Regions from separate parts of the Nitratireductor sp. WH36-1 genome, predicted to be linked through region 4. Evidence: riboswitches for the same ligand, from Rfam matches in the RefSeq annotation. Region 4 holds a riboswitch; each other region holds the start of a gene.
What was found. A riboswitch is a leader RNA that binds a small molecule or an ion and turns the genes downstream of it on or off. The one in region 4 is predicted to bind cobalamin.

Region 1 (7,678 bases), 1.3 Mb from region 4:
AAAGTCGCGCAACGGCACGAAGAGAAAGGTGATGATGGCCGTGCAGAGCGCCAGAAGTCCCATGCCGAGCGCCATGTCGACATAGCCATTGTGCCCGTGAACCGTGCCGCGGATATCCCACGAACGGTCAAACGGGTGGTCGGAGGAAAACACGGTCTGCGTGAGCCAGAAGTTCTCGAACCCGTATCCGAACAATGGCTTCTTCGCGATCATGTCTCCGGCATAATCCCAGATCGGCGTGCGGCCGGTATAGGTGAGATCCGGCGCGAGCGTTGCCGCAAGGTCCTTCACCGGCCCGATATAGACAATGCCGAGCGTGGCCACGGCAAGCGTTGCCACCGCCGCGATCACCAGAACCGGCACCAGCGAGCGCAGCCCGAAGAGACCGGGCAGCGCCACCAGCATGCCGGCCAGCGGCACCGTGGCCGTGGTGGTCTTGGAGCCGGTGTGGAAGACGAAGATCATCGCCAGAACGGCAATCGCCCCGCCCGACCAGCGCCAGCCGCGCCGCCACAGATAGAGCCCGGCGAAGGAGAGCCCGGCCATGACCGGACCGGCAATGTTCTTGTGCGTGAAGACGCCGCGCCACAGGCCCGCATGCTGCGCTTCGACATCATAGGCCTGGTGAACCGCCACATCGCGCAGGGCGACGACCCCGAAATAGGAAAGCCCGAGGATCACGAAACCGGCGAAGACAAGCACGCGCGAAAACGCGTCCGCATCGCGCGGCAGTGTCAGAATGGCCGCAACGGTCAGGATGCCGATGAGGGAAAACGCCACGGTGCGCATCGTGTCGGTGGGCACCGGCGTGTTGAGCGTAGCAATGGCGAGGAAGCCAAGCAGAAGAAGCCACCACGGGCTCAGGAGGGCAACCAGCACCCGCCGGTCAACGAGCATCAGCAGCGAGGCCAGCGCCACCGCACCCAGCCCGCCAAAGCCAAGCTGATTGACGATGTCGCCGCCGCTGCCGCTCAGCTGCGGCCCGGATGGCTGGAACGGGCGGAAGGAGATCATCAGAATGGTGAGGAGCACCGCCGCGATGACCGTGGAGGGCTGCCCCGTCGCAACCATCCGCGTGATGAAGGAGGGCTTCTTCCGGCTGGCCTCCGCGCGATGCGCGCCTGCACCGTAATCATCCGCCCCGTAGGGCCCTGAATATGTGCTGCTCATGGCCTACCCGCGCCCGCTGCCGCGCGACCCCTGGGAGGTCACGGCTGCCAATCGGGAAAGTTCGGGGTTGCTCGCCATACCGGGATCAGAACCTGTTGCGCTTGCCCCATAAAGCGCCACGCCGCTTAAGGCTGCGTTAATTATGATCCACGCCGTTTGCGCCGATGGGCGGCGCGGCGGATGGCATCACCCACACCGTGCCCGTTTCGGGATGCCGCCCTATCGTCGCGTCGATCCGGTAGACCCGCTTCAGAAGCGCCGGTGTGAGCACCGCGTCCGGCGTGCCCGCCGCAACCAGCCTGCCATGATCCAGAACGCACAGCCGGTCGCAGAACATGGCCGCCAGATTGAGATCGTGCAGCGCGGCAACCACCGTGGTGCCCAGCCCGCGCATGAAACGCAGAAGCTGGAGCTGGTGGTGAATGTCGAGATGGTTCGTCGGCTCATCAAGAACGAGAAGCCGTGGCTGCTGCACCAGCGCCCGCGCGACGAGCACGCGCTGCCGCTCGCCGCCCGACAGCGTGCGGAACGCGCGCTCCTGCATCGCCGTCAGCCCCAAGAGTTCGAGCGCTGCCGCGATCAGCGCGTGATCATGCGCCGTGTCTGCCTCCAGAAGCCGCTTGTGCGCGGAGCGCCCCATGGCCACCACGTCGCGCACGGTCAGCGGAAATTCCGCCGGCATGTCCTGCAGCACCGCGCCCACATTGCGCGCCACCCATTCGGTCGGCTGCCGCCAGGCATCCTCGCCATCGACGAAAACCGAGCCGGATGACGGCCGGTTGATGCGATAGATTGTGCGCAGAAGGCTCGATTTTCCGGCGCCGTTCGGCCCCAAAAGAGCGACCATCTCGCCCTTTCGAACGCTGATCGACACATCATCGACAAGCACCCTGTCGCCCGCGCGAAACGTGACCGAGCGCAGGTCGAGCGTTCCCGGTTCCATGCTCATCGCGCACCGCCCAGCGCGCGCGCATCGCGCCGCAGCAGCCAGATGAAGAACGGCCCGCCCACCAGCGCGGTGACGATGCCCACCGGCAGCTCCAGCGGCGCGATGACCGTGCGCGCCACGAGGTCCGCGCCAATGGTGAAGCTCGCCCCCAGAAGCGCCACCGCCGGCAATGCGCGGCGATGATCCGCGCCGACAAGGAAACGCACGATGTGCGGCATGATGAGCCCGACAAAGCCGATCACACCGGACACCGCCACGGTGATGCCGGTGAGCGCTGCCGCCAGCACGAACATGCTCTGGCGAAAGCGCTGCACATTGAGGCCGAGCGCCACCGCGCTCTCATCTCCGGCCATCAGCAGGTTCAGCCGGCGCGCCTGCACCAGCATCACGCCAAGCCCGAGCGCAAGGGCGGCAAGCGGTATGGGAATGAGCTTCCATTGCGCCGTACCGAAACCGCCCAGTGTCCAGAACAGGACGCGGGAGGCAAGCTGCGGATCGGGCGATGTCAGCACGATCAGGCTCGTCAGCGCGCTCAGAATGGCGCTCATCGCCACGCCCGCGAGCACAAGCCGTGTCGGGGTCATCTGGCCGCTGGTGCGCGCCACCCAGAACACCACGAACAGCGTGACGAGCCCGCCCAGAAAGGCCGAAATATGCAGCGTGAACGCGCCGAACCCCAGAAGCCCCCAGCGCATCACCACCACAGCACCGGTGGCCGCACCGGACGAAACGCCCAGAATGCTCGGCCCCGCCAGCGGGTTGCGAACGATGGACTGGATCGTCATGCCCGTCACGCCAAGGCTCGCCCCGACAAGAGCCGCAAGGAAAACGCGCGGCATGCGCGTCTGAACGACGATGGTTTCGTAAGCCGTGCGCCAGTCCGGTTCGACAAGCCCGTCGCCGAGCACGAGATTGGCGAGAATGGCAAGCGCCGTGCCGCCGGGAATATGCACCGAGCCAAGCATCAGCCCGGCAAGAGAAACGCCGAGAAGCAGCGCAACCATCAGGACGATGACCAGCGCATAGCCGGTAACGCCACGCCGCGACGCCACACCCTCAAGACCATGCTGCACGGCCCCGCCCCGCGCGGGCGGCGCGGACTGGAGGATGGCGATCAGCGCTTCATGGCTGTTCGCCTTTTCCTTTCTGGAGGCCGGTGCATGCATCGTTAGAAACCGTATCTAAGCCGGCTACTTTTCGATCCGGTCGGGATGGAATGCCCGTGCGAGCTTTTCCACCGCATCGATGGAGCTCGGCCCCGGCTGTCCCCAGACGGAATCGATGGTGACGAATTTCTCGCCCGCAATGCCGGGCACATTCTCCACCGTCGGGTTGGCCTTCAGGATCTCGATGCGCGCCTGCCCCAGCTCACCGGCCGGATCGCCGACCACCTGGCCACCGGCCGTGCCTGAATAATAGACAACGATGTATTCAGGCGCGCGTTCGGCGATCTGCTCCCAGGAGACCTGGCCATAGCGGTTTGCCACGTCGCCAAAGATATTCGCCCCGCCGGCCCGCTCGACCACATGCGAAAGCATGGTGTTGCCGAGCACGGCGCGCGGTGCGGATTCGCCGCCATTGAAGATGAAAACCGGCATGGCCTCAACGCCATCGAGCTTTGCTTCCACCTCGGAAAGGCGCTCCTCGATGTCGGCGATCAAAGCCTCGCCGCGCTCGCGCACGCCGAAGATTGCCGACATGGAGCGGATTTCCGCATAGAGCTCTTCAAACCCGAACTTGCCGAGATTGCAGCCCTCGGTGTTGAGGCGGGTTTTCATGCCCAGATCGTGAAGCTGATCGCGCGTGTGGCGGCTTTCGCTGAACCCGTCCGGATAACCGGCATAGACGAAATCGGCCTCCGCCTCGATCAGCTGTTCGGTGGTGGCGACCAGCGGTGAAAGCACGGGAACCGTGTTGTACGCCGCCTCGTATTGGGGGCTGATCTTGAGGTTCGCCATATAGGAGGTCCCGGCCATGCGGTCTTCCAGACCAAGCGCCAGCATCATCTCCGTGGCGTTGTTGCTCACCGTCACCGCCCGCGCCGGCGGCGCGTCATAGGTGGTGGTGTAGCCGCAATTCTCATCCGTGTAGGGAAAGCCCGCCTCATCGGCAAAGGCGGGCGCAGACACCAGAACGAAACCTGCGACCGCAAGCCCGCGCAGACCGGTTAATCGCGACATCAATTCACTCCTTGTATGGCCGGCATGCCGCCGGCGCTTTCAACTTGGGATAGGGATCGGTCTGGCTGGCCGAGCGCTGGCATGACCTCCGCTGCAAACAGTTCCATGCCGGCGAGCGCCACATCGTTGGCAATCAGACCGTTGGCGCTGAACAGGCAGCGAATGCTGTTCGCGCCGGTCTCCGCCGAGAGCGCGCGCAATTGCGCAAGGCAATCCTCGGGCGTTCCGGCGATGGTGAAATCCGCCAGCATGGCAGCGCGATCACGCGGCGCAGGCGGCTGCATTCCACGCTCCAGCGCCCGTGCCGTGCGCCGTGCATTGAGCTTTTCCAGAAGCGCATCGACCCGCTCCATGGCCTCCGCCCGGGTCGGCGCGATCATCACATAACGCGACAGCGATGAAGCAACGAGCGGCGCGCGCGATCCACCATGGCGATCAAGTGCTGCATGAAACACGGGCAATTGCCGTGCTTCATTGGGTTCAAGGCTCAAAAGAAGCGGAAAACCGTTCCCGGCGGCGATGTCGACCGTCTCTTCCGAGACGCCGGCGACATAGATCGGCGGATGCGGCTTTTGCACCGGCGGCGGCCCGACGGAGACGTTGGAAAAATGCCACGGCCCGCCATCCGCCGAACAATGTGGCTTCGTCCAGGCGTCGATCATGATCCTCAGCGCTTCGGCAAACCGCCTTGATGCGTCATCGCGCGAAATCTCGAGCGCGGTGAATGTGCCGGGCTCGGTGCCGCGCCCGATCCCCACATCCATACGCCCGCCGCTCTGAAAATCGAGCTGCGCGATCTGCTCGGCAAGCAGCAGCGGATGATAGAGCGGCAAAACGAGGATCGACGTGCCGAACCGCAGCCTCTCCGTGCGCGCCAGCACCTCCGCGCCAAGCAGCAATGTGGACGGATAGGGCAGCGTTTCGCGACCGAAATGAAATTCGTTGAACCAGATGCCGCCGAAACCAAGCGCGTCCGCCCGTTCGACAAGGCGCATCAGCGCCCGGTGGTCGCCAAGCGCGCCTTCGCGGGCAAAGCCTGCCAGATCAACGCGCATGGCGGGTCTCGCGGTCAGGCGTGACGCTGCCCGGGATCAGTCGAATGAATTCGGCCTGCGCCGAAGGAAATCGGGAAACGGATCGGAGACGTGACGTCTCGATAGACGGACTCGTTGCCGGCAAAGCGCCTGCATGCATTCTGGGCCTCCTGCCGGCGCACCTCGTCCGGCGTTCATGGTCTATGCATGAGGCAGGTCTCCTGACTCGCGGCTCGAACGTTCGGTCCGCCTTCCCGGCTTTCGCCAGTGGCATTGGAAAGAACTTGCCGCTTACAGTTGCGAGGGCAGTCCCGGAATTGGTCTGTCAGGCAGACCGCACCGGGTTCCCTTTTCATCCGCGAAAGGCGGAACCGCATGCGGCGGCGACCCTATCCGCGAAGGAACCGCGACGCAACCGCGAATGGCGTTTGCGCGAAAGAACGGCCGACGCGCAGCTGGCTTGCCGCAACATGCACCGGTTCGCCAAGGCCACCATTCGCGCAAGCGATGAGGAGAGCGCCTCGATCATGGCTTGCCCGGCAGCACGTGAAGTCGACCTATCTCGCCTTCGAGAAGTTCTACAAACTGCTCTAGGATCAGGGCTCTAGCAACCGGAAGTCGCCTTCAGCCCCCGGCGAAATTCACACCGCCGGGCTGCGGGGCGAAGCGGATGAGCCGACTGTCCGTAACGCCGGCCTGACGATGCGGCAGCGCTTCATGGTAGGCCGGGTCGCGCATCATCTGCGCAAACGCGCCGACCGATGGATATTCGGCAATGAAGCAGATGTCCCACGCCTCTGCCTGCGGGCCGATCAGCATCAGCTCGAAACCGCCCCGCCAGACGATGCGCCCGCCCAGCCGTTCCAGAACGGGCGCGCTGATCCGGCTGTATTCCGCATAGGCGTCCCGACCGCTTGCCACCCGGCCATCCGGATAATCCGCCCGCTCACGCAGCTTGATGAGATTGAGCATCTGGACCGGCCCCGGCCGTGCATCCGCCCGAAACGCCTCCCAGATCTCCTTGGTGAAACCGGTGTAACGCGTCATCTGCTTCACCTTCCCTGATAGACGGGCGTACGCCGTTCGATCCATGCGTCGAGCCCTTCATGCACATCTGCCGTCGCGCACATGCGGGCAAACTGTTCGCGCTCGATCAGAAGCCCCTCTTCAATCGTCGTGTTTATGCCCCGCGTCACGGCCGATATGATCCGGGCGGCCGCCAGTGGCGAATGCTGCAGGATGCGCTCCGCCAGCTCAAACGCCGCAGGAAGCAGATCTTCCGCAGGCACCACCCTGTTCACCAGCCCCAGCTCATGGGCGCGCTGCGGCCCGAACGTATCTCCCGTCAGGAGCAGTTCCAGCGCGCGCTTTCGCCCCGCCAGTCGCGACAGGCGCTGCGTGCCGCCAAATGTCGGCGGAATGCCGATATTGATCTCCGGTTTCGCGAAAATCGCCTGCTCGGAGGCAACCGCCAGATGCACCGCTTCGGTGATCTCGCAGCCGCCCCCGAAGGCGATGCCATTGACCGCCGCAATCACCGGCTTGGGAAACGCCTCGAAGCGCGCCGTCATCTGCTGGCCGCGACGACAGAAGGCGCGCACCGCTTCTTCTGCGCCCTGCCTTATGCTCTCGGCGAATTCATGTATGTCTCCGCCAGCCGAAAACGCCCGATCCCCCGCCCCTGTCACCACCACGGCGCCGATTGCCTCATCCGCCTCGATCTCATCGAGCAGCGACAGCAGCCGATCATTGGTCGCGTAGTTCAGAGCGTTCAGTTTCGACGGGCGGTTCAGCGTCAGAAGCGCGATACGCCCCTTCCTTTCGCAAAGCACGGTGTTCTGCATTTTCCTGCCTCTCCAGTTGAATTGACAGAAAGGCTAGGACCGGGCACGCTGCATGGAAACTCACTGGTTAGTATACATGGTTGCGGCATCCGATGAACACGAAACAGCACAAGCCCAAACCGGCCCGCGAACGGGTCGTCGATGCAGCAAGCAAGCTGTTCTATCGGGAAGGGATTCGCGCCGTCAGCGTCGATGCCGTTGCAGAGGAAGCGGGCGTAACCAAGAAGACCTTCTACTATCATTTCAGAAGCAAGGATGACCTCGTCGCCGAGTATCTCAGTTCCCGCGACCAGCCAAATCTCGATCTGTTCGAAAGCTGGTTCAGGAGTGCTGAAGGCGATGTGGCGGACCGGGTTGAGGCGATTTTCACGGGCGTCGCCCGATCCGCGCGCCATCCCGCATGGCGCGGCTGCGGCTTCCTGCGCACCGCAGCCGAGCTGGCCAATCTGCCGGGACACCCAGCCATGGTGATCGGCGCGAGCCACAAGAAGAAATTCGAGA
Region 2 (7,678 bases), 240 kb from region 4:
TCGGCCATCTCCATCGCGCGGGCGATGGCCGCTTCATCACCGGCATCCGGGCGGCGTCCGAAGGCGCGCCAGGGCAGGCGGCCCAGCGCCACCAGATCGCGCACGGTGAGACGCCAGCCAATAATGCGCTGTTGCGGCAGATAGGCGATAAGGCGCGCGCGTTCGGCCGGGCTGATCGCGGTGAGATCGTGCGCGCCGAGCCGCATCGCGCCTTCAGTCGGCAATTGCCCGGTCAGCGCACGCATCAATGTGGACTTGCCTGCGCCATTGGGACCGAGCAGCCCGATTACCTGACCCGGTTCGATGTCGAAACCGACGCCCTCAAGCACCCGCCTGCCACCAAGCTTCACGCTGATATTGTCCGCCTGCAGCCTCATCACAGCATCTCCCGGCGGGCGCGGATCACGAGCCACAGGAAGAAGGGCGCGCCGATCAGCGCCGTCAGAACGCCGACATTCAGTTCGCCCGCCGGCAAAACGAGCCGGGCGGCAATGTCGGCAGCCAGAAGCAGCGCCGCGCCGCCGAGGCCGGCCGGCAGCAAGAGACTGCTTGGCATGCAGTTCGTGAGCGGGCGGATCAGATGCGGCACCACGAGGCCGATGAAGCCGATGGTGCCGGCCACCGCCGTCGCCGCCCCCACCGAAAGCGCCACGCCGGCAACGATCAGGAAACGCGCGCGGCCCATATGAATGCCGAGATTGCCGGCAGCCTCTTCGCCGAGCGACAGCGCATCGATGGCGCGCGCCGAAAGCGCAATCAGCAGCCAGCCGGCGGCCATCAGCGGCAGGGCAAGCAGCACATGCTCCATGGAGCGGTCCTTGAGCGAGCCCAGCAGCCAGAAGATGATTTCATAGGCGGCGAACGGATTGGGCGAGAGGTTGAGCACCAGAGAGGTCAGCGCGCCGGCAAGGCTCGATAGCGCGACGCCGGCCAGAATGAGTGTGAGCGTGGAGCCCTGACGCGCTGCAATGGCAAGCAGGATGAGCACGGCGGCAAGCGCACCGATCAGCGCCCCGGCAGGCAGCGCGTAGAGCGAGCTTCCCGCAAGCCCCGAATAGAACACGGCGACCGCGCCGAGTGCGGCCATGGACGAAACGCCGATCACGCCGGGTTCGGCGAGCGGGTTGCGCAGAAACCCTTGCAGCACCGCGCCGGAAAGGCCGAGTGAAAAGCCGATGGCAAGGCCGAGCAGAGCGCGCGGAAGGCGGATTTCGCGCATGATGATGGCGGCTGCTTCACCGCCGCCGGCGAAAAGCCCTGCAATGCTGTCTCCGATCCCAAGCGCAGCCGGCCCGACCAGGAGCGACAGGATGAAGAGCGCAAGGGCGAGCATTGCGAGCGAGATGGAGAGCTTCATTGCGTGGCGTCCTGCGGGCAGGGCGCGATTTCGGCGCGCAGGCTTGCCAGCGCGCGCACGGCTTCAATCACGGCGGGCGACCCGCAGGACCATGCGCCGGCAGGCACGAATGCGCCGATGCGCGTGTCGGGCAGCGCGGCAATTGCCGGATGGCGCGGCACATGTTCGCCAAGGGTGGGCGCGCCCTCTGACGCGCTGGTGACGATGACGTCGGGCCGGGCGGCGATGACCTGTTCGAGCGGGAAGGGCGCAACGCCCACCAGTCCGAGATCAGCCGCGAGATTGGCAAAGCCCGCCGCCTGCATAACGGAATCGGCCAGCGTTCCGCTGCCAAGCGCCACCCCGTTCTGATCATAGGCGATCATGGTGGGGCGCATGTCGCACTGGCTTTTTGCGATGGCATCAAGCTCCCGCGAAAAATCATCGGCCAGCTTCTCGGCCCGCGCTTCCTGACCGAGAAGCGCGCCCATGCGGCGGATTTCGCCCGGAATGGTGTCGAGCGTCTGCACGAAGGAAAACTCCTCGATCCTGAAGCCGAGGTGTTTCAGAAGCGCGGTCGTGTTGTGCAGCGAGTAGGTGCCGGTCACCACGAGGTCCGGCTTTTCCAGAAACACTTCTTCGGCAAGACCCCGATTGACAGGAAAACCCTGCGCCTTCTCATGCAGCATGGAAAGGTCCGGCTCGCGGGCAAGGAAGGAAACCGAGATCAGCTGTTCCGGTTCGGCAAGCGTCATGGCCAGCTGATCGGTGCACAGATTGAGCGACATGACCCGCTCGGGCGCAGCTGAAACCGGCGCACTGAGAAGCGCGCCGGCCAGAAATGTCAGGCCGGAAAGGCGGGAGAGGCGTTTCCGGCGCTCACGCATCAGGGCGCGAACTTTGCCTGGAACCCGGCGAACACCGAGAAGCCGGGCGTGTTGTAGCCGCGCACCGTCTGATAATCCTGATCGAGCAGGTTCTCCGCGCGCACATAGAGCTCGGTGTCCTCGGTCGGCTTGTAGGCCACCTTGGCGTTGACCAGCAGGTAATCGTCCAGCTTGAAATTGCCCGTGTCCACCGTGTCGATGGCCGCCTTGGCCGAGGCCGAAATGGTCCATTTCTCGGCAGGCCGAACGCTGGCGACCAGCCCGATCTCGTGGCGCGGCACGCGCGGCAGCCGTGCATCGTTCTGATCCACCGAATGCGTGTAGGTGTAGGCTCCGGTGAGGTCCAGCCAGTCGGTCGCGGCATAGCTGAGCGAGGCCTCGACACCGCGCATGCGCGACGTGCCGGGGATCTGGTTATACTGGGTCGTGTAACCGATCAGATCGTCGATCTCGAGCTGGAAATAGGTGATGTCGGCGATTGCCCTGTCGTTCCAGAAACGCTGCTCCACGCCAATGTCGAAACCGAAGCTGGTTTCAGGCCGCAGATTGGGGTTTGCCCCGAACGGACCGAAAAGCTCGTTGAGGCTGGGTGCACGGAAGCCGGTTCCCACCGAGCCGTGCAGACGCGTTCCGGTCGCATCGATGAGATAGGAGGCGGTTGCCCGGTATGTGGTGTGCCCGCCGAATTCGCTGTGCTCGTCCTGCCTGAGGCCGGCTGTCAGCGTCAGGTTTTCTACCGGCGTGGCAATGGCCTCGCCCCAGACGCCTGCGATCCAGAAATCGGAATCGATCTGGGGGTTGAACATGCCGGCGGGAAAGACTGCGCTCTGGCGTTCGTAATCCGCGCCACCCTGAACCGTCAGCCATTCATTGACGTCGAATGCGCCCAGATAATCGGCCTTGTAGCGGCGACCGTCATAAGAGCCGTCGAACGCGGTGCCGGTGATGGAGCGTTCCAGGTCGAAGGCCTGCACGGAAACCGTGTTGCGGAAGCGGCCGTCCATCAGGTCGAGATTGAAGCCGGCGCGGCCGGCCAGCTGTTTGCTGTGGTTGGTCGCCGTCAGATTGTCGCTCGGCAGAATGGTGCCGAAGCCCTGATTGTCGAACTCGGCTTCCGCGTCGATGTAGAGCGCCGAGCCGAATACGGAGAACACGTCGGAAAATGCATGCTCGGCATTCACGTCGAAGGTGACGTTCTCATAGCCATCGCGCTCCGTGCCCGTAGCCGCAGCCGAAATGCCGTCGGTGCGGTAGCCGGTTGCGTTGATGGAGAGTTTCGACTGTTCGTTCGCCGCCCTGAAGCCGTAGGAGCCGCCGACCGTGCCGTGCGAGCCGCCTTCGCCCTGAATGATATGGGCGATGCCCGGTTCGATGTCGCCCAGCGTCGACAGGCTGATCACGCCGGCAATCGCATCGGAGCCGTAAAGCGTGCTCTGCGATCCCTTCAGCACTTCGATGCTCTGCAGGCCGCCCGACAGAAGATACTGGTAGGACGTCTGCACCTGTGGGCTGGTCGGATCGGAAATGTCGATGCCGTTATAGAGCGTCTTCACATAGCGGCGCGGCGCGCCGCGGATCGAAAGGCTGCCCTCCGCGCCAACGCCACCCGGCGATGAGAGGCTCACACCCGGCAGCAGGTCGAGATACTCGACGGCCAGCGGCAGGGACTGTTCCTCGATCTCTTCACGGCCCACCACGTTCACCGTCGACCCCACGGTGGAGGCCTCTGCCGGTGTGCGGTTGGGCGTGATGACCAGTTTTTCAAGCACATAGTCTTCTGCGCCCGCCATGGTGGCTGAAAGGCCCGTCAGCAGCGCCGAAGCGCTGAGCAGGAGCCGGGTGCGATAACGTCTGGATGGCATGCGTGCTCTCCATGAGAATGCTGCTTCTTTTGCTGGAGAGCGATGGCTGTCTGAATCTGTCCCCCGCCAGCGATGACATTTCGTCACCACTGCGAGATCCACAGCCCCGGAAGCGTCCCGCATCCGGTCGGTGACGGCTCAAGGCAGGTTTCCTGGCTCGCGCTTCATCGGCTTCCTCGCCTTCCCGGGGCATTGCACCCAGTGGCATAGGAGGAGCCTCGGCGCTCACAGTTGCGGGAGCAGCCACGGCTGCGGCCTGATCATGCAGGGCCGTTCCGTGTTCCCTTTTCCCCGGCATGCGAGTGCCTGCCGGAGCACCTCAAGCGAACAAAAAATCGCTTACCAACTGGCTCCGGCAGCGTCAATCGCGGCCTGTGGGGCGGCTGTTGCGCCCATAACGGCGCAAGTGGCGGGGATTGTCAGTACAGGTTTCGAAAATTGTTGCGAAATCGGCTTTATTTGTCAGTTTTGCGGCTCATTTGTCGCAAACTCGTCATTTCAACGGTCGAAAAACCTGCAAAACTTACCATTGGCCCCGGTCGTTTTTTGACATCGCTGGCGCGATGGGAAATGCTGAACACAAACTGATAACGGCAAGAAATGGGAGTGCGTCGATGACGTTTTTCAAGAGCAATGGCGAGAAAGTGCCAGCCCGCGTCGCCGAAATGGCGAACGAAGCGCGCGTCGGAAAAATGGACAGACGTGAGTTCCTGGCGCTCGCAAGCGCACTCGGCGCATCGACAGCCGCCGCCTATGGCATGCTCGGCCTTGCCGTGCCCACCCATGCGCTCGCTCAGGAGCCCAAAATGGGTGGCACGCTGCGTGTGGCCATGTTCATCAAGGATCCGAAAGACCCGCGCACGGCCGACTGGTCCGAGATCGCGAACGCCATGCGTCAGACGCTTGAGCCGCTGGTGAAATACACGCGCGACTTCACCTTTGAGGGCCGGCTTCTGGAGAGCTGGGAGGTCAACGAAGACGCCACCGAGTACATTCTCCACGTGCGTCCGGGCGTGACCTGGAACAATGGCGACGCCTTTACCGCAGACGATGTGATCTACAACTTCAACCGCTGGTGCGATCAGACGGTGGAGGGCAACTCCATGCCCGCCCGCATGGCTGCACTCATCGATCCGGAGACCAAGAAGGCGCGCGAAGGCGCGATCGAGAAGGTCGACGACATGACGGTGAAGCTCAACCTGTCTGCCCCTGACATTTCCATCATTCCCGGCATGGCCGACTATCCGGGCCTGATCGTGCATCCGAGCTTCGATGAGACGGGCCGTGATTTCATCGCCAATCCCATCGGCACCGGTCCCTTCGAACTCGTTTCATACGAAGTGGGCAACCGCGTCGAACTGAAGAAGCGCGAAGACGGCAAGTGGTGGGGCGGCGAGGCCTATCTCGATGGCATCGAATTCATCGATTACGGCACCGATCCATCGGCCATGGTAAGCGCCTTTGAATCCGGCGAGATCCACACCAATTACGAGACCACCGCCGATTTCGTGGACATTCTCGACGCCATTGGCCTGGTCAAGTCCGAGGTCACCACGGCAACCACGATTGTGGCCCGCACCAATGTCAACAACAAGCCGTATGACGATGAGCGGGTGCGCCGCGCGCTGCAGATGGCCGTGGACAACGCCACAGTTCTGGCGCTTGGCTACGACAATGCCGGCGAGGTGGCCGAGAACCACCATGTCTGCCCGATCCATCCCGAGTATGCGGAGCTGCCCAAGATCGAGCGCAATGTGGACGCGGCCAAGGCGCTGATGGAAGAGGCCGGCCAGATGGAGCACGAGCACGAGCTGATCTCGGTCGACGAGGACTGGCACAAGAACACCGGCGACGCCATTGCCGCACAGCTTCGCGAGGCGGTTTTCAAGGTCAAGCGCACCGTTCTGCCGGGTTCGACCTTCTGGAACGACTGGACGAAATACCCGCTGTCCATGACCAACTGGAACATGCGTCCGCTCGGCATTCAGGTGGTCGCGCTCGCTTATCGCACCGGCGAGGCGTGGAACGAGTCCGCCTATTCCAATCCCGAACTCGACAAGCTGATCGAACAGGCGCTGGCCATTCCGGACCCCGACAGCCGCCGCGAGGTGATGAAGCAGATCGAAGAGATCCTTCAGGGCTCCGGCATCATCATCCAGCCCTATTGGCGCAAGCTCTACAATCACTCCGTGGAGACCGTGATGAACCACGGCATGCACCAGACCTTCGAGATCGACCTGGAAAAGGTCTGGCTCGACGAGGGCTGAGACCCGGAACAAGGGGGCCGCACGGGCCCCCATTGCGCAGGCAACCAACAACAACCTCCGTAAACGGGGGAAGGGGAAACCGTGCTTGGATTTATACTGAGACGTTTGGGCGTCATGGCATTGACGATGCTGTGCCTGACCCTTGTCGTGTTCTTTCTGGTCAATCTGGAGCCCAATCTCAAGAAGCTCGCGATCAGCCAGCTCGACATGCGCTCCTCGGCTGAAGAGCTCGAAAGCTGGCTTGAGAAGAACGGCTACCGGCAGAATTTTTTTGTGCGCTATGGCCAATGGCTCGGCGTCGTCCAGAAACAGCCCAACATCGACCCCGAAACGGGCGTCGCCACGCCACGGTTTTCCTATTGCGACGAACCCGCCGAACCCTATTACGGCGGCATTCTGCAGGGTGATTTCGGCTGCTCCACCAAGTTCAAGGTGCCGGTGGCCGAAAAGCTCTTTCCGGCCCTGGGCGCCACCGGCATCCTCATGTTCTGGGTGATGGTGGTGATGGTGCCCGTGGCGCTTCTGATCGGCGTTCTGGCCGGAATGCGGGAGGGCAGCCGCACTGACCGCACCCTTTCGGTCGCCTCCATCGCCACCACGGCGACGCCCGAATATGTGTCGGGCGTGATCTTCGCCGTCATCTTCGCTTCCTGGCTCGGCTGGCTCAACGGCTCCGCCGCCACCGCCACGCGACAGGGCATTTCGTTCTACAATTTCACGCTGCCGGTCATGACCATGGCGATCTACGGCATCGGCTATATCGCGCGCATGACACGGGCCTCGATGGTCGAGGTGATGACGCAGCAATACATCCGTACGGCGCGCCTCAAGGGGCTCGGCTTCCGCACCGTCGTGCTCAAACACGCGCTGCGCAATGCGCTGATCGCACCGTTCACGGTCATCATGCTCCAGTTCCCCTGGCTCTTGACCGGCGTGGTCATCGTCGAGGTGATGTTCCGGTACCAGGGGTTTGGCTTCACGCTGGTGGAGGCGGCGAGCAACAACGACATCGACCTGTTGCTCGGCTGCTCTCTGGTCTCGGTTTTCGTGGTTTTGTCGACGCAGCTCATTTCCGATGTCGGCTATGCCTATCTCAATCCGCGCATCCGCGTGCAGTAGGGAGGACGCGCGATGCAAGTGGATTATCTTGGAACTTTCGGCATCATTCTTGGCGTTCTGGCGCGCTTCTGGCCGGTCTGGGTGGCGCTGGCGATCATTCTGGTTTTAAGCCTGCGCTTTCGCAGCCGGCTCGGCCTCTACGGCCAGCTTTTCGACACGGGCGTTGGCATTACCGGCGTCATGATCTGCTGCTTCTGGCTGTTCACC
Region 3 (7,678 bases), on a different replicon from region 4:
GCGAGCAGCGCCGCGCGCGCTTCCGGCGAAACGGTGGAGCGCTCGGCCAGGCGCGCGTCGTCCTGATGGCATTCGCCGGGAAGCAGCGCCAGCGCGATGCCCTTTTGCCGGGCCAGTGCGGAAAGCCGGTCGCAGCCATAGCGCCACCACTCATAGCCGCCCAGCACCCGCACCAGAATAACGCGGGCATGCGCTGCCGTGTTGTCGATCCACAGATCGACCGACATGGGGTGTCTCAGGTCGCGCAGCGCGGCAAGTCGCAGCGCGGGCAGAGCCTCGCGCTGCGCCTGCCATGCAGAGGCAATCCCCGCCAGATCGCTGTCGGTGAACGACAGCGCCACCATGTCCGCCGGCGACTGCTGCAGATCGACAGGCTCGATCAGATCGTCGAGTGAGGCACTGGTGGTGGCGAGGATGTGCATCGGATCAGGCCGAGAGAAGGCTTTCGATACGCGCGCGGTCGATGCCCTTGAGGCCGATCACGACAAGCCGCGTCTCGGCGGCTTCGCCGGCCTTCCACGGGCGGTCGTAATGGTGCGACACGCGCGGACCAACCGCCTGCACCTGCAGGCGCATGGGCTTGCCCTTCACATGCGCAAAGCCCTTGAGGCGCAGAACCTCCCCGGTCTCCACCGCCGCATTGACACGCGCTTCCAGATCTTCGGGCCGCAGAACCGATGGCAGATCGACAACGAATGTATCGAAATCGTCGTGCTCGTGGTCATGCGCATCGTCGTGATGCGTCTTGCGGTTCTCGATGTCGTCCTCGACGGCAAGCCCGAGACCCAGCAGCAGGGCAGGGTCCACCTTGCCATGCGCGCTCGGCACGATCTGCACATTGCGCGACAGATGCCCCGCAATCCGCGCGCGGGCGCGCCCGGCGGCTTCCTCATCCAGAAGATCGTTCTTCGACAGAACGATCAGGTCAGCGCAGGCCACCTGGTCGTCGAACACTTCTTCGATCGGATCATCATGGTCGAGCGAATCGTCGGCTGCGCGCTGTGCATCCAGCGCGTCCATGTCCGCAGCCACATGACCGTCGGCAAGCGCCGGCCCGTCCACCACGGCAATCACGCCATCGACCGTCACACGGTTCTTGATTGCCGGCCACTGAAAGGCCTGCACCAGCGGCTTTGGCAGCGCCAGACCGGACGTCTCGATCAGAATGTGATCGACCTTCGGCTCACGTGCGAGGATCTGGTCGAGCGCCGGCACGAAATCATCGGCAACCGTGCAGCAGATGCAGCCATTGGCCAGTTCGAGAACGTTTTCCTCGGGGCAATTGTCCAGCCCGCAGCTCTTCAGCACCTCACCATCAATGCCGGCATCGCCGAACTCGTTGACGATGATCGCCAGCCGCTTGCCATGCGCGCCTTCCAGAACATTGCGGATCAGCGTCGTCTTGCCGGCGCCGAGAAAGCCGGTCACGACGGTGCAGGGAACCCGGTCGAAACTCGTGGTCATGGGATATCCTTCAGGTGATGGAGTGTGGAGAACGATAAGACGCGGGTGAGGGGCGCACGGGCCTTTTGCGGCCGCGTACTGGCAGAGACACCATGAATGGTCGGGAGAAGGCGCGCAGCGGCGCTGTCAGCAGTCACAATGCACACTCCTTGCCCGGGACACCCGCCAGGCGGTCAGGATTTCATTCGCAGACGGCAGGTTTCCTGGCTCACGGGTCGATGCGCTCTCCAGCCTTCCCAGGGCAAACCCCAGTGGCGTGTCAGGTGCGCTCTCCGCTTACAGTTGCGGGGACAGCTGCGGCATTGGGCAAGGCCCGCACCGCATTCCCTCTTAGCCCTCTCCATTGCGGGAGAAGGACCGTCTGCTGCGCATTTACGGCTCGCCCGCCACGTCTGTCAATGCGGGCAACAAAGCGTTTGCGGGGCGTGGCGATTCTTGTATGCTCCGCCCGCTGTCGGTTCCGCTGAAGCGGACCCAGAGGGAACGTGGTGCGGCGCAATCGCGCCAAGACCACGGCTGCCCCCGCAACTGTAAGCGGAGAGCGTTTTCCTGATCGCCACTGAGGCATGACGCCTTGGGAAGGCTGGAAAGCGCATCGACCCGTGAGCCAGGAAACCTGCCGACGGCCTGAAAGAAACACCGCAACCCTCGGGTGGAGGGGAAAGGACCAGACATGAACACGCGTTTCCTGCGCACTTTTTCCGCATTCGCATTTGCATCGCTCTTCGCAACCAGCGCCCACGCCCATCACGCCATGGACGGGCAGACGCCCACGACCCTTTACGAAGGGCTGGTCTCAGGGCTCGCCCATCCCGTGATCGGGCTTGATCATCTGGCCTTCATCCTCGCTGCCGGCCTGTTTGCCGCCGTCGCCGGCATGAGCCTTTTCGCGCCGCTTCTCTTTGTTGCCGGCTCGCTTGTCGGCGTCGGCCTGCATCTGATGCTGCTCGATCTTCCGGCAGCCGAAATCGTCATCGCGGCAAGCGTTCTTGCTGGCGGCTGGCTTCTGGCGCGCGGTCGGGCCGTGGAAAGCCACATGCTCGTCTTCGCTCTGTTCCTGGTGGTCGGCGTGTTCCATGGCTATGCCTTCGGCGAAGCCATTGTCGGCAGCGAACAGACGCCGCTCATCGCCTATCTCGCAGGCCTTGCCGCAATCCAAAGCGCCATCGCGCTTGGCGTCTATCTTCTCGTCCGCTCGCGCGGCTGGGCGGTAGAGGCCATGCAGCCCCGGCTTGCTGGCGCCGCCATTGTCGGTGTCGGCATAACCTTCCTTGCCGGACAACTTGTCGGCTGAGCCGGCGGATCTGACGATGCGTTCACTTCATTTCGTTCTGGGCGGCGCGCGCTCCGGCAAGAGCCGCCATGCCGAAACGCTGATCGAAGCCGCGCCCGCGCCCTGGCACTACATCGCCACGGCCCAGGCCTTCGATGACGAGATGCGCGAACGCATCGCCATTCACCGCGCGCGGCGCAAGGGGGCAGTGGCGGGGCCGGGGGAAGTAGCGGGGGCGTGGCAGACCCACGACGCCCCGCTCGACCTGCCGGGCATGCTTCAAACCCTGCCGGCCCGCGAAACGGTTCTGGTCGATTGCCTCACCCTGTGGCTCAGCAATCTCATTCTCAACGACCATGAGCTAAAACCTGCCGCCGAGCGACTGCTTGCAGCTCTTGCCGCAAGAGAGGGAACCACGGTTCTCGTTTCCAATGAGGTCGGCTTCGGCATCGTGCCCGAAACCCCGCTCGGCCGCCGTTTCCGCGATGAGGCGGGGTTCCTGAACCAGAAAGTCGCCGCCGCTGCCGACAGCGTCACGCTGGTGGTTGCCGGCCTGCCCATGAAAGTGAAGTGACATGCGAGAGATCGACGCAAACGAAGCCGGGCGCCACAAGGCAAAGATGGCCAAACGCAAGGCTGTTCAGGATGCCGAGGTGCGCGACAAGACGGTCGAAAAGGGGCTTCTGATCGTCAATACGGGGCCGGGCAAGGGCAAGTCCACCGCTGCCTTCGGTCTTGCGCTGCGCATGCTCGGCCATGGCCGCCGCGTCGGTGTCGTGCAGTTCATCAAGGGCGCATGGCATTGCGGTGAGAAGGATGCCTTCGCCGCCTTTGGCGATCAGGTCTCCTGGCACACAATGGGCGAGGGCTTCACCTGGGAAACACAGGATCTCCAGCGCGACATCGCCGCCGCCGAGCGGGCGTGGGGAAAGGCCGAGGAACTGATGGCCGATCCGACGATCGGTCTTGTCGTTCTCGACGAGCTGAACATCGCACTGCGCTACGACTATCTCGATCTTGAACGCGTCGTGACCACGCTGACCAACCGGCGCGACGACCTTCATGTGGTCGTGACCGGCCGCAACGCCAAGCCAGCGCTCACCGAGGCCGCCGATCTCGTCACCGAAATGGGGCAGGTAAAACACCACTTCGCCGCTGGTGTGAAAGCGCAGAAGGGCATCGAGTTTTAGATCGCCCTGCTTTGAGGTGGTGTGTGGTTCGACAAGCTCACCTTGAGGGAAGCGGTATCCTGCGAGCCTGTTCATCAGCATGGAGACGCAATTGCAGCGTCTCTCCCTACCTCATGGTGAGCTTGTCGAACCACGCACCACGTCGCTGCCACGGATCAAATCAGATACCAAAGCCCCGCCGCCACCGCCACAAGCCCGATCAAAAGCCCGTCTGCAATCCGATAGAGCGTGAGCGCCCGGCGGATGTCGCCGGCATTGGCCTCGCGGCGGCCGCCATCGCCCATCACCGCGTCATCCACCACCTCGCCGCCATAGCGGCGCGGGCCGGCAAGGGCGAGGCCCAGCGCACCCGCCATCGCCGCTTCCGGCCAGCCGGCATTGGGCGAGCGATGATGGCGCGCATCGCGGCGCACCGCACGCAACGCCGCTCCGGCCGAGGCATCACGCATGAAGAACGCGGCGGCAATGAAGAGAAACGCCGTCAGGCGCGAAGCGGGCAGGTTGATCAGATCGTCGAAACGCGCCGCCGCCCAGCCGAAATGAAGATGCCGCGCGGTCTTGTGGCCGATCATGGAATCGGCCGTGTTCGCAGCCTTGTAGAGCGCGCCGCCCGCCAGTCCGCCAACCGCCAGCCAGAACACCGGCGCAACCACGCCGTCGGAGCAGTTTTCGGCAAGGCTCTCGATGGCCGCCCGCGAAACCCCGGCCTCGTCGAGGCTTTCGGGGTCCCGGCCAACGATCTGCGAAACCGCTTTTCGGCCTTCCGGAAGCCCGCCGGCGTCCAGCCCGTCCGCCACCGCTTTCACATGGCTTGCAAGGCTCCGCTGGGCGATCAGCGAACTGCCGGCAAGAGCGGCGACCAGCAGCCCGGCCCAGCCGGAAAGGGCCGTCTGGATCAACCAGCCGGCCAGACCTGCGAGCATCAGAATGCCGACCAGCGCAAGCGCGCCATTCAGACGGCGCGCACCGGGCGAAAGGGTTTCGACATTGCATCGCGCGTCCGCCAGCGCGATAAGACGGCCAATCCAGGTGACGGGGTGACCGATCAGGCGAAAGAGCTGCTGCGGATAACCGATGGCGAGCTCGACCAGCATGGATGAAAGGGCGATCAGAATGGACATCAGGCCTCGACTGGCTGACCGGGCGGCGGAGAAGGTGACCGATCACGGCGGCAGTCTCGTTCGGGCTTCGGCGCAGTTTCCAGACGCGCCGACGCCCTGGCTCGACCTGTCCACCGGCATCAACCCGCACCCCTATCCTTTTTCGCCCCTGCCTGCCAGCGCCGTCGAGCGCCTGCCCGAAGAAGCCGACATTGCCGCGCTGACCGCGCACGCGGCCCGGCATTACGGCGCGCCGTCTGCGGCAAACGTCATCGCCGCGCCCGGAACGCAGCTTCTTCTCCCGCTGGTCGCATCGCTTCTGGCACCCGGCCCGGCCCGCATTCTCGGCCCCACCTATGCCGAACACGCGCGCGCAGCCGCACTGGCCGGTCATGCGGTCGAAGAGGTGGAGAGCTTCGATGCGCTTCGTGGCGCGCGGCTCGCCGTGGTGGTCAATCCAAACAATCCCGACGGGCGGCTGATCGGTCGAAGCGACCTTCTGGATCTCGCCGCAAGCATGCGCGGCAATGGCGGCGTTCTGGTGGTCGATGAGGCTTTCATGGATGTCGGCCCGCAGGCCGAGAGCCTCGCCGGCGATCTGGAAGCCGGCAACATCCTCGTGCTGCGCTCGTTCGGAAAGTTCTTCGGTCTCGCAGGCCTGCGCCTGGGGTTCGCGCTCACCTCCACTGAACGCGCCCAAAAACTCTCAGGCTGGCTCGGTCCGTGGGCTGTTGCAGGGCCGGCGCTCCACGCCGGGCTCGAGGCGCTTGCAGACCATGGCTGGCAAAGCGCCATGCGCCAGAGGCTCGAAAGAGAGCGCTTACGTCTCGACGCGCTCTTTCACGAAAAGGGTCTGACCATCGCCGGCGGAACGGATCTCTTCCGCTTCCTGCGCCATCCGCGCGCGGCGGATCTTTTCGATCATCTTGGCCGCAGCGGCATTCTCGTTCGGCGCTTCGCCGGACGGCCGGATTGCCTGCGCATCGGCCTGCCGGGCGATGATGAGGCTTTCGAGCGCGTGCGCGCCGCACTTCAAAGCCGGGACGGGGGAGGGGCATAATGCTTTATGTCTGCCCCGGCGCGCATCTACAGCGCATGCTCAAGGCCACCGGCGCACAGCACATGATTTCGCTCACCTCGAACGGCGAGCCCCCGGCTCTGGATGATGCCAGCGCCGTGCCGAACCGCCTGCATCTCGCCATGCACGACATCGCGGATCTGCGTCCCGGCCTCATCGCGCCGGAGCTCGATCATGTCGAACGCCTGCTCGATTTCGCACAGGACTGGGACTGGCGCTCGCCAATGGTCGTGCATTGCTATGCGGGCATCAGCCGCTCCACGGCCGCCGCCTATGTCATCGCCAACGCCTTCGCCCGCGAGATGGACGAATTCGCCCTTGCGCAGATGCTGCGCGAGCGCGCGCCGAGCGCCACGCCCAATCGGCGCATCGTCGCGCTGGGCGACCGGCTCCTTGAGCGCGAAGGCCGGATGATCCGCGCGATCCACCAGATCGGCCGTGGCGCAGAAGCTTTTGCGGGCGAGCCGTTTCACTACCCCGCCCGCTGAATGTGAAACAGGCCCCGTAGATCGCCGCGCGTCCATCCAAGGGGCCTGTCCGTGTCACAGCGGCCTATTCCGCCGGTGTCGTGCTTGGTATGGCGGGTGTCTCCCAGCCATGGTCGCTCAGGTCAGCGATGGTCTCACCGCTATCGTGCCAGCCCTGTATCTCCGCCTCGCTCGCCCGTGGCGAGAAAAGCCCCGTATAGGCATAGACGAGCCCGATCACCGGTGAGAGCCAGCAGGCAAAGGCGAGCGGAATGTAGAGCAGGTTCTCCAGATGCCCGTCCGAGACGCCGAGCGCCAGCGCGCTGATGACGAATGCGCCGCCAGCATTCCACGGAACCAGCGGCGAAATCAGCGTACCGCCTTCCTCGATCGCCCGCGACAGGTTGAGCGTGGAATAGCCCATGCCGCGATAGACCGGCGCATACATGCGGCCGGGCAGCGCGATGGAAAGATAGGGATCGCCTGCTACCAGATTGGTCGCCATCGAGGTGCCGACGGCAGCCGTCTGGATGCCGGCGAAGCTCTTCACCTTCATCATGATGGCGCGGATGATCGTCTCCAGGCAGCCGGTCTTCTCCAGAGCGCCGCCAAAGCCGAGCGCGATCAGCACCAGTGAAATCGTCCACATCATCGACTGGATGCCGCCGCGATTGAGCAGCGAGTCGATTTCGCTCACACCCGTGTCGATCTTGTAGCCGCTATTGGCGTAGGTGAAGACATCATGCAGCCCGACGCCCTGCACGAGCATCGCCGTCAGGCCGCCAGCCAGAACGCCTGCAAAAAGAGACGGGATCGGCGGCATGCGCTTCACGGCCAGCGCGATCACCAGAATGGCCGGCAGAAGCAGCCAGGGCGAAATCACGAAATTGTCCTGCAGCGACGAGGTGATCGCGGTGATCTTGTCAAAGGATGCACCACCGGACTCGATCAGCGCATAGCCGGCGAAAAGGTAGATACCGAGCGCAATCAGCATGGAGGGAATGGTGGTCGGCATCATGTTCTTGATGTGCGAGAACACGTCGACACCCGTCACCGCCGGGGCAAGGTTCGTCGTGTCGGAGAGCGGCGAAACCTTGTCACCGAAG
Region 4 (7,678 bases):
GCCAGGAGCGCAGGTCGGCGTCGAGCGTGGTTTCCAGTTCCAGATCGATGGGTACATGGAGCAGCGAGCAGGACGGAGCGAGCTGGACCATCGCTGCGCCGCGCGCCTTGACGACGGGCCCGAGCCTGTCTGCGAGGGAAGCCAGATCAGCGCGCCAGATGTTGCGGCCGTTGATCACGCCAAGCGACAGAACCAGATCCGGCCGCGCAGCGGCGAGCACCGCGTCGAGTTGCTCCGGCGCGCGAACGAGGTCCAGGTGAAGGCCGGCCACAGGCAGGGAAAGCGCGGTTTCCAGATTGCCGCCGAGCCCGCCGAAATAGGTTGCAAGCATGATCCGGAGATCTGGGGTAGCGGCTGCAAGCTTCCGGTAGGCAAGCCGATAGGCATCCTGTTCGTTGGGAATGAGGTCGGTGACGAGGGCCGGCTCATCAATCTGTACCCAGTCCGCTCCGGCCTCCTTCAGCTTGCGAAGCAGTTCTTCATAAACAGGCAGCAGGCGCGGCAGAAGCGCAAGCGGATCGTAGCCTGCATCGCTGGACTTGCCGAGTTTGAGGAAGGTGATCGGACCAAGGAGTACGGGCCGGGTATGGATGCCGAGCGCTTTTGCTTCAAGAAACTCATCCAGCGGCTTGGTGGAGGAGAGGGCGAAGACCTGGTCGTCGGAGAATTCCGGCACCATGTAGTGGTAATTGGTGTCGAACCATTTGGTCATTTCCTGCGCTTTGTGGCCGCCGGGGTGCCCGCATCCCGCATCCCTGGAGCCCTGGCTGCCGCGCGCCATTGCGAAATAGACGTCAAGCGGCACCGGGCCACCCTGCCAGCCATAGTCTGCCGGAACCGCGCCGACCATCACACTGGTGTCCAGTACCTGATCGTAGAGTGAGAAATCATTGGAAGGGATGATTGCAACGCCACGATCGCGCTGCTCCTTCCAGTTCTCGGCCCTGAGTTCCCTTGCAGTCTGGAGAAGGGTTTCTGCGCTGCTTTTGCCGGACCAATGGCTTTCAAGGGCGAGTTTCAGTTCTCGGCGGCGGCCGATACGCGGCACGCCGAGCGTGGAGACAGGAATTGAACGTTCAGACATGGCACACCCGATGCTGTTTGGGGCGGGGGGGGGGGCGTACGCAGACCGCGGCCTGAACGGCCGCCGCATGACGAACACCGGACACCCCGCCCGTTGACGTTGTTTCGTCATGGCAGGTCTCCTGGCTCACGGGTCTCGGCCTTGATCCGTCTTCCCGGACGTCTGTCCAGTGACTTGAATGGATTTCGGCTCGCCGCTGACAGTTGCGGGGGCAGCGCCGGATTTGAACCGGCTTCCCTCTTAGCCCGAATCCGCCTGAAGGCAGGTTCGAGAACCACGACGCGCCCAGATTCCTCGCAATGCGGCGGAAAGTCAAGAATGATATAAAGAAATGTTTATATCTTTACGTCTTGCCTGAAGGGTGATGTGCCTCTCTATTTTAGCTGTCGGGAAATCCTGTTCCGGAGTTGGTCCATGTGCGCGCGCGGGTCGGCCGGCAGACGGTTGACAGGCGCGGGTCTGAGTATACTTTTCGAAGCGGTCAAGGTTCCGTCGGCAGACCTGTCTCGGTCGGCGGCTAAGAGGGAATCCGGTTCAAATCCGGAGCTGACCCGCAACTGTGAGCGACGAGCCGCTTTGCCGATCATGTCACTGGCGTTATGCCGGGAAGACGGGTGAAGCTGTGATGAGCCGCAAGCCAGGAGACCTGCCTGATCGTGTGAAGTTCCGTGGTCGGGATATGCCACAGGAGCTCGTGCTTCGGAATATCCGGTTCCGACGCGCGATCTCCCTGCCGTTCCCGATCGCATCAGCTCGAGGAATGGCAGTGGATACGAATGCATTATTGAATGAAGGGCAGGGAAGCCGCGCGATCCTGCTTCTTGCAAAGTCGGCTTTTGCTGCTGCACCTCATGGCGAGATGGCGCGCCTCGCTGAAATGGCCGCAGGTTTTGAAGGTGTGACGGCGGTTCAGTACTGTTTCTCCGAACAGGGGACGCCGTCCTTGCGGTCCGCACTTCTGGAGCTGCGGGCAGAACATCATTCTGAGATCGTGATTGTCCCGCTCCTGCTTCCGATGGAGCCGAGCTTCCGGAACTGGCTGTCGAAATCGCTCCGGCGCTGGCAAGCCGAAACATCCGGCGGCTGGCCACCCATCCGCATAGCATCCGACATTGCCCGCAGTGCACATTTTGAACGGCTTCTTGGCGGTCTCATCGGCGACATTGTCCAGGAGCCGGCCGTTCCTCCCGCTGAAACTCCGGTGCGGGAAGGCTCTCTGGTGCCGGCGCAGAAAAGGCGGGTTCTGGTGTGTGAGGGCGGGGCGTGCAACGCTGCCGGGGCGGACGTTCTGTGGTGTCATTTGCGCAACCGGCAGAAGGAACTGAACCTGCGCAACACGGGGGATGGCACCATGACCGCGAAAGCAACCTGTCTCGGCCCCTGCAATCTCGCGCCGGTTCTTCAGGTATTTCCCGAAGGCACCTATTACGGTGGCGTGAATGAGGATGCGATAGACCGCATCATTGAAGAGCACCTGCTTGGGGGACGCGTTGTCGCCGATTTCGCCTATGAGCCGACCGGTCGCAAACAGCGGCTTCGCGGGACTTTAAACAGGTAATGGTAGCGGCGGGGAGGAAAACGGTTGGCCTTGCAGGTCAGATCAGGTTAACGATTGCGCGCCACGGTTCCGCAACGTCGGATGAAACGGGAACGCAGGACGGGTTCGTCCCAGTCTGCGGCTGCCCTCGCAACTGTAGGCGGCGAGTTCGGTATCGATCCACTGGTCAGTCGGCCGGGAAGGGATATTCGAACGCTTGAGCCGCGAGCCAGGAGACCGGCCTTGGCGCAAACGCAATTGTCGGCGAGGTGTCCGGCAAGAGGGTAGCGTAGACCGGTCTCGCGGGGTGCAAGGACGCCCTGCGGCGCATTCGGTCGATGCGGGCGCTCTTTCACGCACCTCCCGGCGCCCCGTGTCGATCGAGGTGATCATGTTGTTCAAGTCCGTTCTCGGCGCTGCCATTGTCGCGCTGTCACTCTCCCAATCCGCTTTCGCAGAAACCATTACCGATGATGTCGGGCGTCAGGTCGATGTCGACCTGCCCGTCAAGCGCGCTGTGATCTTCAACCGCTATTCGGTTGAATTCGCACGCGCCATCGGCGCCATCGAGCAGGTGGTTGGCACCGGCGCCAGCACCTATCGCGATCCTGCCTACTGGCCGGAATTCGGCCCCGACGACGTGGTGGGCCAGGGGCAGAGCGAGCCCAATTACGAGGCCATCATCGCCAAGAAGCCGGATCTCGTCATTCTGCCGCGCAACGGCGTTTACGAGGAGGCGGCGCGCCAGCTTGAGCCGTTCGGAATTCCGGTTCTGGTCGTAACCTCCTGGGATACGCTCAAGCATGTCGAGAACGTCAAGCTGATGGGCAAGCTCTTCGGTCGCGAAGAGCGGGCGGCCGATCTCGCCGCCTATTATGAGGATTACAAAGCGCTTCTGGCCGAGCGGCTTGAGGGCGTCGAGCCGGTGCCGGTTTATCTGGAGGAGAAGCGCCCGCTGGTGACGGTCACGCCGGGCTCTGGCTGGCACGACATGATCGAAGCCGGTGGTGGCAGGAACGTTTTTGGCGAAATCGTCATTGAGGACGAGCCGGCCGCGCGTGGCAATCCCAACGCCTTCACCATCGATCCGGAGGAACTGGTCGCGCGCGTGCCGTCGCTGATCGTGAAGCTGGAACCGGGCGCTTACACGACCATCCCCCAAGAGCAGTACAAGGCGACATGGGACGGGCTTATGGCGCGTGAGGACATCCGCGCCACCCCGGCGGCAGAGGCGAAGAACGTCCACGTCATCAACTACTACCTCGCCGGCGGCTCCTCGAAGATCACCGGCGCGCTGCAGATCGCCAAATGGGCGCATCCAGAGCTGTTCAAGGATGTCGATCCGGAAGAGGCCATGCGTCGCTGGATCGAGGACTTCCAGGGACTGCCCTATCAGCCGGGCATGACCTATCAGGGCGACTTCTGAGCAAGCTGACATGACGGGGCGGGGCCGATGACCGATACGCTTGAAACCGAAGCCGGGGGTACAGGTGCCGCCTCGGTCGAAAAAGGCAGGGGCCTTGCCGCCCGGTATCGGGAGGGCGGACGGCGACGCATTCTGCTGATCGCCCTGTCATTCGCGCTTTTGATGATTGCCGCCGCAGCGGTTTCCGTACGTGGCATCAACGATACAAGTGTCGGAACGCTTGCGCTCGTTCTCATGGAGCGGGCAAGCCTCGGCTATTTGCCAGGATCATCGGACGAACAGGCGGCGCGGGTTCTGCTTTACCTGCGCCTGCCGCGTGTGGTGATGGCGCTGGTGGCCGGCGCTGCCCTATCCGTGTCCGGCGTTCTCATGCAGGCCATTACCCGCAATCCGCTCGTCAGCCCCTATACGATCGGCGTGTCCTCGGCTGCCGGTTTCGGGGCTTCCGTCGCCATCATGTTCGGTATCGGTCTTCAGGCGGCAGGCGTCTATTTCGTCCCCCTGTCGGCCTTTGTCTGCGCGCTTCTGTGCGCGCTGGCCGTTTTTTCGTTGAGCTGGTGGCGGGGCATGGGGGCACAGGCGATGATCCTCACCGGCATTGCGCTGATGTATCTGTTCAGCGCATTGACCGCTGCGGTCCAGTTTGTCGCCACCGAAGAGCAGCTGGCCCGTGTCGTGCACTGGACGTTTGGCAGCCTCAACGGGGTGCAGTGGGATGCGGTCGGTCTGTGCGCCGCTGTTCTCTTCGCGGTGCTCATTCCGATCCAGGCAAGAGCCTGGCAGCTCAACGCACTCACCGTCGCCGGCGATGATGTCGCGCGTTCGCTGGGCGTCGATGTGCGCCGTCTGCGCACCTTCGCCATTCTCTTTTCCGTCGTCTCCGCAGCCTCGGTCATCAGCTTTGTGGGCGTCATCGGGTTCGTTGGACTGATCGGGCCGCATCTGGCACGCATGATGATCGGCGGTGATCACCGGCTTCTGCTGCCCTTCGCAGCAATCTGCGGCGCAGTGCTTCTTCTGGCCGCCGACACGATCGGGCGGCTGGCTTTCAGCCCGACGGTCCTTCCGGTGGGCATTGTCGTTGCCTTCGTTGGTGTTCCGGTCTTTCTGCACCTGATCGTGTCGCGGCGGCGGGAGGCTTTCGCATGACCCTTCTTGAAGCGCACAATCTGCGGCGGGTGCTGAACGACAACGCCGTTCTCGACGGCATATCGTTACGGGTAGGACCTGGCGAAATCGTCGGTCTGGTAGGGCCAAATGGCGCCGGCAAATCCACGCTGGTCCGCGCGATGCTCGGTCAGACGCGTCTCGAAAGCGGCCGGGTCCTGCTCGACGGGCGCGACATCGCTGGCATTTCGGCAAGGGAGCGGGCGCGGCTCGTGGCTTATGTTCCCCAGCGCACGCCGGACGGTTTTCCGGTCAGCGTTTTCGATGCCTGTCTTCTGGGGCGAACGCCCTATATGGGTATGAGCCCGGGCGCGCGCGACATTGCGCTGGTGGAGGAAGTTCTGGAAAAGCTCAATCTTTCCAGCCTTGCGTTCCGCTCCCTTGATGCGCTCAGCGGCGGAGAACGCCAGCGCGTCATGCTTGCGCGCGCCCTTTCGCAACAGACGCCGCTTATCGTGCTCGATGAGCCGACGAGCGCCCTTGATATTGGCAACCAGCTTTTCACCCTGCGGTTTCTGGCCGATCAGGTGCGCGAGCGGGGTGTCGGCATTCTGGTCGCCATACACGATCTGGCGCTGGCGGCGCGCTTCTCCAACCGGATCGCCCTGCTGCACAGGGGGCAGCTTATTGCCGAGGGGCCCTGGCAGCACGCGTTGACTCAGGAAACCATCCGCGCGACCTACGGCGTGGACGCAGAGTTTGGCGAACTGAACGGGGCGCCGGTGATTGCTCCGTTCGAGATGGAGCGGCAGGGCGGGGCCTGAGCTTCCTGTCGCCATACCAACTCCGCTTGAAACGGACGGTTTTCCCAGACTATCCGCGCGGTGTTTTTCGTCTCGGTCTGTGCAGCGTCGTTGCCGGTGATTCTCCGAATTGAGCCCGGTAGGCGCGTGAGAAATTGGCGACATGCCGGTATCCCAACTGGTAGGCTACTTCGCTGACCTGGCACTTTTCATCGAGCAGCAGGCGGCGGGCCGTGCGCAGTCTTTCGGTGCGCAGAAAGGCGGCAAGGCTCACGCCGCGCAACACCTTGAACATCTGCTCCACCCGCGCGATCTTGAGACCTGCGCGCGTTGCAAAGTTTCGTGCAGCCGCACCGTCGTTCAGATTGTCTTTCACATGGGCGACAAGTTCATCGAAGCGCATAAGCTCCCATTCGGTAAACATCTCGCCGTCCGGATCATATTCGCAGAAAGCGGTCATCGCCTGGCTGAAAAGCTGCTTGCCCAGGCCTTCAATGGTCATGGCCCGCAACGGGCCATCTATGCTGGGGCCGAAGAGGCTTGTGGCCAGCGTCTTGACGCCGGCTGGAAGCGGAATGCTCTCAAGGCGCTCCAGTGATTTGCCACGCGCCATGAAGGGGGCAAGCCTCATCGGCTGATTTCCGTTTAGCTGGCGTTTGAGAAGGCGTAGCGAGATGGCCACGCCGGTATGCCGTATCAACGTTCCAGCGCGAACATCCAGGATGAAGCCGGAGGGCCCAACCCTCATGAGGCTCAGCGTGTTCTCGGCCATGGGGCCCGTGGTCCCGATGGGGGTGCTGAAATCTGCGCCGCCGGCGAGTTGGACAGAGAAGCCGATCCACGGCTGGGGCAACCGGTTTGTCACGGTAAAACGGCAGTCTGCTTCGGCTTCGATCTCCGACCGATAGATGGCGACACCATTGTCGAATGTCAGGCGCTCCACCCTTCCATGTGCACCGGGAATGGCAATCGCATTGCCTCCGACCATGCGCCATTCCGGTGCATCTCCATTTTGCCGCATTGATCGTCCTGCCCCTGAAAACGTGGAAAACTGCGCGCTGGCTGAATGTCTGAAACCAGAAATGAAAATGATAAGTCATCATGAAAGTGATAATCAATTCATGTAGCTAAATAAAACGCCTGCCAGTAGCTTCCGGTCGAATTTGTAATTTGCGAATACCGGAAAGTCAGGGCGTCCCATGAAATTAAAAACGCTATCGAGCGGTCGTGTTTCCAGCGGCGCGGAGGCAATCAGAAAGAGGCGGCTGTGGGCAAGCACGGCCCTGGTCGCCTTCAGTGTCGTTGCGGTGGTGGGACACGGTCGGGCGCAGGAAATTATCGATGGCTCCATGGAAACCGTCGATGGCGATGGCACGGGAACCAAACCGAGCCCGTGGCTGCTTCCTGGTAGCCTTATCCTTGGTGATCAGAGTGCTGGAATGCTGATCCTGCAAAACGGAGGCCTTGCGTCTGCGACCGACGTGCAGCTTGGCGCCAGGGCTTCGGGCGAGGGGCAGCTCTGGCTTCATGGATCAGTAGCTGATCGCGGCGTGCTTGAAACCGGTCAGGTCAGTGTTGGTGCGGGCGGCGGAACGATCAGTTTTGACGGCGGCATTCTTCGCCTGACGCGCGATGAGGCGGACCTCTTTGCGGGCTTTGACGATGGTGACATCAGAATCGGCTATTCGAATGCCTATATCGACACGCAGGAACACTCGGTT

Region 1: it holds a riboswitch for cobalamin, as region 4 does, so the genes downstream of both, AC4PTT_RS00225 (LLM class flavin-dependent oxidoreductase) here and AC4PTT_RS06200 ((2Fe-2S) ferredoxin domain-containing protein) in region 4, are expected to answer to the same signal.
Region 2: it holds a riboswitch for cobalamin, as region 4 does, so the genes downstream of both, AC4PTT_RS07380 (TonB-dependent receptor plug domain-containing protein) here and AC4PTT_RS06200 ((2Fe-2S) ferredoxin domain-containing protein) in region 4, are expected to answer to the same signal.
Region 3: it holds a riboswitch for cobalamin, as region 4 does, so the genes downstream of both, AC4PTT_RS22115 (HupE/UreJ family protein) here and AC4PTT_RS06200 ((2Fe-2S) ferredoxin domain-containing protein) in region 4, are expected to answer to the same signal.

The regions. Positions count from the first base shown of each region.
Region 1 covers NZ_CM178970.1:46,053-53,730, forward strand. The annotation lists gene AC4PTT_RS00205 (O-antigen ligase family protein) at 1-1,170, opposite strand, end outside; gene AC4PTT_RS00210 (ABC transporter ATP-binding protein) at 1,307-2,119, opposite strand; gene AC4PTT_RS00215 (FecCD family ABC transporter permease) at 2,116-3,285, opposite strand; gene AC4PTT_RS00220 (ABC transporter substrate-binding protein) at 3,310-4,299, opposite strand; gene AC4PTT_RS00225 (LLM class flavin-dependent oxidoreductase) at 4,299-5,354, opposite strand; cobalamin riboswitch at 5,528-5,724, opposite strand; gene AC4PTT_RS00230 (DUF1330 domain-containing protein) at 5,958-6,380, opposite strand; gene AC4PTT_RS00235 (crotonase/enoyl-CoA hydratase family protein) at 6,386-7,177, opposite strand; gene AC4PTT_RS00240 (TetR/AcrR family transcriptional regulator) at 7,270-7,678, shown strand, end outside.
Region 2 covers NZ_CM178970.1:1,540,487-1,548,164, forward strand. The annotation lists gene AC4PTT_RS07365 (ABC transporter ATP-binding protein) at 1-377, opposite strand, end outside; gene AC4PTT_RS07370 (FecCD family ABC transporter permease) at 377-1,357, opposite strand; gene AC4PTT_RS07375 (ABC transporter substrate-binding protein) at 1,354-2,223, opposite strand; gene AC4PTT_RS07380 (TonB-dependent receptor plug domain-containing protein) at 2,223-4,085, opposite strand; cobalamin riboswitch at 4,211-4,422, opposite strand; gene AC4PTT_RS07385 (ABC transporter substrate-binding protein) at 4,700-6,352, shown strand; gene AC4PTT_RS07390 (ABC transporter permease) at 6,467-7,471, shown strand; gene AC4PTT_RS07395 (ABC transporter permease) at 7,484-7,678, shown strand, end outside.
Region 3 covers NZ_JBZXDP010000002.1:630,211-637,888, reverse strand. The annotation lists gene cobN (cobaltochelatase subunit CobN) at 1-422, opposite strand, end outside; gene cobW (cobalamin biosynthesis protein CobW) at 427-1,464, opposite strand; cobalamin riboswitch at 1,641-1,841, opposite strand; cobalamin riboswitch at 1,903-2,102, shown strand; gene AC4PTT_RS22115 (HupE/UreJ family protein) at 2,138-2,758, shown strand; gene cobU (bifunctional adenosylcobinamide kinase/adenosylcobinamide-phosphate guanylyltransferase) at 2,775-3,311, shown strand; gene cobO (cob(I)yrinic acid a,c-diamide adenosyltransferase) at 3,313-3,927, shown strand; gene cbiB (adenosylcobinamide-phosphate synthase CbiB) at 4,083-5,048, opposite strand; gene cobD (threonine-phosphate decarboxylase CobD) at 5,041-6,087, shown strand; gene AC4PTT_RS22090 (tyrosine phosphatase family protein) at 6,087-6,593, shown strand; gene nhaC (Na+/H+ antiporter NhaC) at 6,658-7,678, opposite strand, start outside.
Region 4 covers NZ_CM178970.1:1,300,166-1,307,843, forward strand. The annotation lists gene metE (5-methyltetrahydropteroyltriglutamate--homocysteine S-methyltransferase) at 1-1,084, opposite strand, end outside; cobalamin riboswitch at 1,179-1,378, opposite strand; cobalamin riboswitch at 1,552-1,751, shown strand; gene AC4PTT_RS06200 ((2Fe-2S) ferredoxin domain-containing protein) at 1,851-2,642, shown strand; cobalamin riboswitch at 2,690-2,881, shown strand; gene AC4PTT_RS06205 (ABC transporter substrate-binding protein) at 3,013-4,047, shown strand; gene AC4PTT_RS06210 (FecCD family ABC transporter permease) at 4,075-5,196, shown strand; gene AC4PTT_RS06215 (ABC transporter ATP-binding protein) at 5,193-5,978, shown strand; gene AC4PTT_RS06220 (helix-turn-helix domain-containing protein) at 6,028-6,945, opposite strand; gene AC4PTT_RS06225 (autotransporter outer membrane beta-barrel domain-containing protein) at 7,157-7,678, shown strand, end outside.